2 linked regions of the Catalinimonas alkaloidigena genome follow. The protein of the gene in region 2 binds, or shares a complex with, the protein of the main gene of each other region. Links are inferred from orthologs where the notes say so. Each region holds a gene or a part of one and is shown on either strand. Other genes may lie near its edges. The genes, in order: uvrB and OKW21_RS30535.

Region 1 (3,293 bases), 980 kb from region 2 along the record:
GCATACTTCATCCGCGTACGCAGGTGAGACAAGGGGCCCTTGCTCAGGAAAGCACTGAGCTGATACAGACTTTTTTTCGCCGAATGCGGGGTAAAGAAGACTGAGCAGCGCTTACTCATGTTAATGACAGAAAGCTGCCAGACTTCGGGAACTTTGCAAATTGATAAATCCGCTTATTGTTAGTATAAGGTATAGCCTACCCCGAAGCGGATAGCGAGATTACTCCTTTCAAAGTAATAATCCAGCATACCCTCCAGACGCCAGTTGTCGGTAATCTTGCGGGCATAGCCTGTCCCAAACGCATAATCTACTTCTTTGCCTAAGAGAGGGCGGAAACGCAGGAAGACCGGATTGATAGGATAAAAACGTATGCCCGGCACAAAGCGTACACTTTCTGTCCAAACCTCCAGCCCGGCAGTAGCTGCCAGTTGTTCATAAAGAAAATAGTTGAACTCAAGACCAAACTGAGCCTTATCCACAAACTCAAAAGGATCGCGGTTGTCTGTCTTGTAAGCGTCTAGCTGGGCAGTGAATAAATATTGCGCATCAACTTCTAGCGCTACAAAAAATAATGCAAGTAATAAGAATTTCTTCATAGAGACCGATAGTTTCGGTAAAGGTAACAGCTATTCCTTTTGTTCGTAAAGTTTTTTTAGTTCATTTAACTCATCCCGCATACGGGCGGCCTCCATAAAATCAAGTTCTTTGGCAGCCTTTTCCATATTCTTCTGAGTTTTGCCGATTAGCTTTTCCAGATCTACTTTGTTCATATAGGCTACTACAGGGTCAGCGGCAATGCTGAACTCCTCCGGACCGGCATAGGCCTTTTTGACCGCTTTCTTAGAATCAGCGACACGGGTAGAGAACATAATAGCCTCTTTGGACTTAAGCACTGTTTTGGGGGTAATGCCATGCTCTTCGTTATATTCCATTTGCTTGCTACGGCGACGGTTAGTTTCGTCAATCGCTACCTGCATGGAGCCGGTAACCCTATCTGCGTACATGATCACCATACCGTTTTCGTTACGCGCTGCACGGCCGATGGTCTGAATAAGCGAGCGCTCATTCCTTAAGAAGCCTTCTTTGTCTGCATCCAGAATAGCTACCAGAGAGACTTCCGGCAAGTCCAGACCTTCACGCAGCAGGTTTACGCCTACCAGTACGTCAAACTCGCCCAGGCGCAGTTGCCGTAAGATCTCTACCCTGTCCAGAGACTTGACTTCGGAGTGAATATAGCGGCTGCGCACGCCTGCCCTTTCCAAAAACTTCTGAAGTTCTTCAGCCATACGTTTGGTCAGGGTAGTCACTAACACTCTCTCCTGTAATTTCACCCTTTCGTCAATCTCGCCCAGTAAATCATCTATCTGATTAAGGCTGGGGCGCACTTCTATTACGGGATCTAGCAGTCCGGTGGGACGGATTACCTGCTCTACTACGACACCTTCAGAGTTACGCAGCTCATATTCGCTGGGCGTAGCACTTACATAGATAACCTGGCTGGTCATATCCTCAAACTCGTTGAAGGTCAATGGCCGATTGTCCAAAGCAGATGGCAGGCGGAAGCCATAATCTACCAGGCTGGTTTTTCGGGCCCGGTCACCACCCCACATCCCTCTCACCTGCGGTATGGTTACGTGGCTTTCGTCTATCATCATCAGGTAATCTTCGGGAAAGTAATCCAGCAGGCAGAAAGGGCGCTGCCCGGGCTGACGGCGGTCAAAGTAGCGGGAGTAATTTTCTATGCCTGAACAATACCCTAACTCCCGGATCATCTCCAGGTCAAATTCCGTACGTTCTTCTATCCGCTTGGCTTCCAGAAAGCGCTTTTCATCTTTAAAATTCTGTACCTGCTCCACCAGATCATCCTGTATTTCGTAAACAGCTTTCTGGGTAGTATCCTTTGCAGTCACGAAGAGGTTGGCGGGATAAATGGTAATCAGGCGTTCATCCGCTATTTTTTTTCCGCTGTGGGGATCAATACGGTGGATGGCTTCAATCTCATCTCCCCAGAAGTAAATGCGGTAGGCAAAGTCTGCGTAGGCGGCAAAAATATCTACTGTATCCCCTTTCACCCTGAAGTTACCCCGCTTGAACTCAGCTTCCGTACGGCTGTATAAAATATCTACCAACGAATACAATAACCGCTGACGTGACAATACGTCTCCCTCCTGCAAGCGGATCACGTTTTTGCCAAACTCCTCAGGATTTCCCAGACCATAGATACAAGAAACTGATGCGACTACCAATACATCACGCCTGCCGGAGAGAAGTGCAGAGGTAGCACTTAAGCGAAGCTTTTCTATCTCCTCATTGATAGACATATCTTTTTCTATGTAGAGATTGGTCGTAGGGATATAAGCTTCCGGCTGATAGTAATCGTAATAAGAAATGAAGTACTCCACCGCGTTTTCGGGAAAAAACTGCTTAAACTCACCAAAAAGCTGCGCTGCCAGAGTTTTGTTATGACTGATCACCAAGGTGGGGCGGTTGAGGTTGGCAACTACATTAGCCATGGTAAAGGTTTTACCAGAGCCGGTTACTCCCAGCAGGGTCTGTGCGCGTTCTCCACTCTCTATGCCTTCAGTGAGCTGGCGTATAGCCTCCGGTTGGTCGCCGGTAGGCTCATATTCAGAAATTAGTTTAAAATCCATGTTATAATGATCAATGAGTAATGAACAATGAATAGTATGGCGATTGTTTTACAAAACATTTTTTGTAAAGCATTCATCACCAATCATCCGCTCATTAGCCGTTATTCCAGATTTCCCAGCTCTTTTCTGCTTGCAGGTGTAGCATCTCCAGGCCGTTTTTTACTGCGGCTCCTCTTTCCTCACTTTTCTTCATGAAAAGGGTTATCTCAGGATTGTATACAAGGTCGTAGCAGTAGTTTGCTGAACTCAACTGCTCATAAGCTATATCCGGACAGGTTTCTATATTGGGAGACATGCCCAGCGGGGTAGTATTGATGATAAGAGGGAATTCCTTCAGCTGATGTTTTTGTTTTAACTCCTCATAGCTTATCGCATGCTCAGAAGATTCTCTGGAGATCATCATAAAATCTATCTCTAGGGCATGAAGGGTACATTTCACCGCCCTTGAGGCTCCACCGGTCCCCAGAACAAGGGCTTTTTTAACTTGCTTAGCCCCTAGCCAGTTTTCCAAGGACTCTTTGAAGCCATAGTAGTCAGTATTGAATCCCATACGTTTGTTATTCTCAAACTTAATGGTATTCACCGCACCCACCAGCTTGGCACTTCCATCCAGGCCATCCAGGTAACGCATCACCTGCTGCT
Region 2 (3,339 bases):
TTTGTCTATGAGCTTTTCAATATTCTTGCCATAATGTTTGTAGGTGACAGGGTCTGTATTATATGAGAGTCTTTTTGGTTTTTTGGTAAGAATATCAACTTCAGGCATGGGATAGGGGGCATCCACGTTAAGCTCGAAGTTGGTCATAATGAAAAGGTCATCCCATAGTTTTTGAGTGGTTTCATTATTCTCACGCACACTAGGATTGAGCTGACGCATTAGTTCAACCAGAGTTGCCGCGTATTGGGTGCGTTTATCACGGTCCTCAATAGTCATGATATGCTCGGCAAGTTTCTGCACATTTCTGCCGTATTCTTTTAGAATGACATTGGACTTACTTGTGTTATATTCAAACATTTTACATTGGTTTTTATAAAAAATAATTTTTATTCATCGTGTATTTTTAATTTGGCAAAGCTAAGCAGCAAGGTTTTTTCTCCGAAGTCGTCAAACTCTACTTTGGCTTTGCGGTTGGCGCCTTCCACATCCAGGTTTTTGACCACTCCAAATCCAAACTTAGGGTGCTCTACCTTCATGCCTGCTTCCAGGTGGCTGGTGTCGCTGGGGGCAAAATCAGGTGAAGGCTTATAGCTGCTGCGGGTATTGTGGGGCATTGCTTTTCGGCTTCGGTCTCTTTGTACACTTTTTAATAGCACCCTGGCATGTTCTGTATCTCCTACTACCGAACGGCTTCCCATGGCTTTATTGACCATCACATAAGCCGGGTCAATTTCTTCCAGGAAACGGCTGGGCTCACAGTTTTTAAGTCTTCCAAAGCGATAACGAGATAAAGCATAAGAAAGCACCAGTTTTTTCATAGAGCGGGTAATGGCTACATAAAATAACCTTCTTTCCTCCTCCAGGTCAGTACGGCTGCTCAGCATCATCTGAGAAGGGAAAAGGTCTTCTTCCATGCCTACTACATAGATATAGGGGAACTCCAGCCCTTTAGCCATGTGAATGGTCATCATAGTCACCCGGTCCTCCTCGTCATCTTCTGACTGGTCTACCGAAGTAAGCAGTGCTACTTCCTGAAGAAAAGCACCCATACTTTTATCTTCTGCTTCAGGATTATCCACAAATTCTTTAATCGCATTGAGAAGTTCCTGAACGTTTTCGTAGCGGTTGAGCCCCTCAATAGTTTTGTCTTCATACAATTCACGCAACAGGCCCGAACCTTTGGCGATGTGCGAAGCAGCATCAAAAGCATCTTTCTTTTCTGCTTCCAGCATAAAGCCTTTCATCATGTCTTTGAAAGCTGAGAGGGCATTGGCAGTACGGCCATTGAAAAATTTATGTGCGCTATTTAATACTTCCCAGATAGAAAGATCTTGTTCATAAGCGGTTACCATTACTTTATCTATCGTAGTGGCGCCAATGCCCCGTTTTGGTAGGTTGACAATCCTACGGAAAGCCTGCTCATCACTTTGGTTGACCACAAAGCGCATATAAGCAATGATGTCCTTGATCTCTTTGCGCTGGTAAAAAGATAATCCTCCAATAATTTTGTATTTGATATTTCTTTTGCGCAGCGCTTCCTCCATCGCCCTGGACTGGCTGTTGGTACGGTAAAGAATGGCAAAATCACTATAGCGAGCGTGATCATTATTTTTCTGCTCAAAAATAGAGTAAGCTACCAGTCTCCCTTCTTCCTGATCGGAGGTAGCTTTGATCATTTCTACCAGCGTTCCTTCTTCATTGGTGGTCCAGATGTGTTTTTTGAGCTGGGCTTTATTTTTGCTGATCACCGAGTTAGCCGCCTCAATGATATTTTTGGTAGAGCGATAGTTCTGCTCCAGCTTAAATACGTTCAGATCAGAAAAGTCTTTCTCAAAATTGAGAATATTCTGAATGTCCGCTCCACGGAAGGCGTAGATACTTTGAGCATCATCTCCCACCACGCAGATATTGCGGCGCACGGCGGCCAGCTTTTTGGTGATCAGGTATTGAGAAAAGTTGGTGTCCTGAAACTCATCCACCAACACATAGTGAAAGCGATGCTGGTATTTGTTCAATACATCCGGATGCTCCCTGAAGAGTACATTGGTATTGAAAAGCAGGTCGTCAAAATCCATAGCATCTGACTTAAAGCAGCGTTGCACATAGGTTTTATAGATTTTGCCCATATGTGGTTTGGCAGCGCTTTCATCTTCCGCCCTTATCATCGGATTATCGTTGTACTCTCTCCAGGAGATAAGCCGGTTTTTGGCACTGGAGATTCGGTTAAGCACCATGCCGGGCTTATAGACTTTATCATCCAGCTTAAGTTCTTTAAGGATATTTTTGATCAGCGACTTGGAGTCGTCTGTATCGTAGATCGTAAAATTACTTTGATAACCTATTTTACCGGCCTCGGCCCTGAGGATGCGGGCAAAGATAGAGTGAAATGTGCCCATCCAGAGGTTGCGGGCTTCGGTGCCTACCACCCCTTCTATACGGTCGCGCATCTCTTTAGCGGCTTTGTTGGTAAAAGTAAGCGCCAGTATGTTAAACGGATCTACATTCTTCTCCTTAATAAGGTAAGCAATACGATAGGTTAATACTCTTGTTTTGCCGGAACCTGCACCGGCAATAATCATGGTTGGTCCTTCGGTATTGGTGACCCCATTCCGCTGCGGTTCGTTCAAGCTGTCCAGAAAATTCATAAAATCTCAGGTTTTTCCCGTGCAATTTACAATAAGTCTCTCTTATTCGTTAAGAAAGGCAGGCGCAGGCTTCAGATATGAAGCTGCCAATTTAGTGCATATTCATCAAAAAATCAGCATCTTAAGAAGCCAAAGATGAAGCTTCTTTTATTGTAAAACAAAACAACAATTTACAAGCATAAAGATTTCTTCATTAGCTCCTTTTCGCTGTTTTTATTGCTTGCGTGTAAATGAAAAAGAGTGAAGAGGTAATTTTGTTGTGCTTAGGAGAATAAATTCAAGAGCACAATAGTCTAGAACAAAAAATTGTCACATACTTTTAGTGATACTTTTGATATTTTAAAGAATACCTATATCTTTGCAGTTCTTTAAACTAAGAGCAGAAAATTCCTGTTAAAGACAGTAAAGAAATATATTTAAGCGATGGCAAACCATAAATCTGCATTAAAACGTATTCGTTCTTCTGAGACCAGACGTGAGAGAAACCGTTATCAGTTGAAGACTACTCGTACTTTTGTGAAAAAGCTGAAAAATACTACAGACAAGTCTGAGGCTGAAGAGCTATACAAGAAAGTTTCTTCCATGTTAGACAAGTTGGCAAAAAAGAATATTATTCATAAGAGCAACGCAGCACATAAAAAGGCAAAACTTGCCAAACATGTGAATCAACTTGCGTAAATTCTTACATCAAGAT

The links.
Region 1: the proteins of OKW21_RS30535 (region 2) and uvrB are in contact, whole or in part, in a crystal structure (PDB 7EGT), measured with the Thermus thermophilus proteins. The link is inferred for Catalinimonas alkaloidigena from one-to-one orthologs. Residues at the interface, in WP_096412145.1 of Thermus thermophilus: His654, Arg656, Phe657, Gln666, Asp668, Glu669, Lys680, Arg681, Leu682, Ser683, Lys685, Tyr686, Ala687; in WP_096411307.1 of Thermus thermophilus: Glu23, Leu25, Arg26, Asp27, Gly28, Glu29, Arg30, Phe31, Arg55, Glu326, Asp327, Phe328, Glu379, Ser382, Gln383, His398, Gly400, Arg401.

What each region holds. Positions count from the first base shown.
Region 1 is NZ_JAQFIL010000001.1:6,518,285-6,521,577, forward strand. The notes cover bases 140-3,104. They hold uvrB (excinuclease ABC subunit UvrB), read right to left. Parts: upstream 2,652-3,104; coding sequence 627-2,651; downstream 140-626. Other genes in these bases: OKW21_RS26365 (hypothetical protein), read right to left, coding at 180-596; OKW21_RS26375 (shikimate dehydrogenase family protein), read right to left, coding at 2,746-3,104. Also shown: OKW21_RS26360 (nucleoside deaminase), read left to right, coding at 1-104; more of OKW21_RS26375, read right to left, coding at 3,105-3,293. UniProt on the Escherichia coli protein: The UvrABC repair system catalyzes the recognition and processing of DNA lesions. A damage recognition complex composed of 2 UvrA and 2 UvrB subunits scans DNA for abnormalities.
Region 2 is NZ_JAQFIL010000001.1:7,497,607-7,500,945, forward strand. Bases 17-3,027 are described here. They hold OKW21_RS30535 (ATP-dependent helicase), read right to left. Parts: upstream 2,646-3,027; coding sequence 387-2,645; downstream 17-386. Other genes in these bases: OKW21_RS30530 (DUF4290 domain-containing protein), read right to left, coding at 17-357. In the rest of the region: more of OKW21_RS30530, read right to left, coding at 1-16; rpsT (30S ribosomal protein S20), read left to right, coding at 3,069-3,323. UniProt on the Escherichia coli protein: A helicase with DNA-dependent ATPase activity. Unwinds DNA duplexes with 3'-5' polarity. Translocates on single-stranded DNA with 3'-5' polarity. Initiates unwinding more efficiently from a nicked substrate than double-stranded DNA.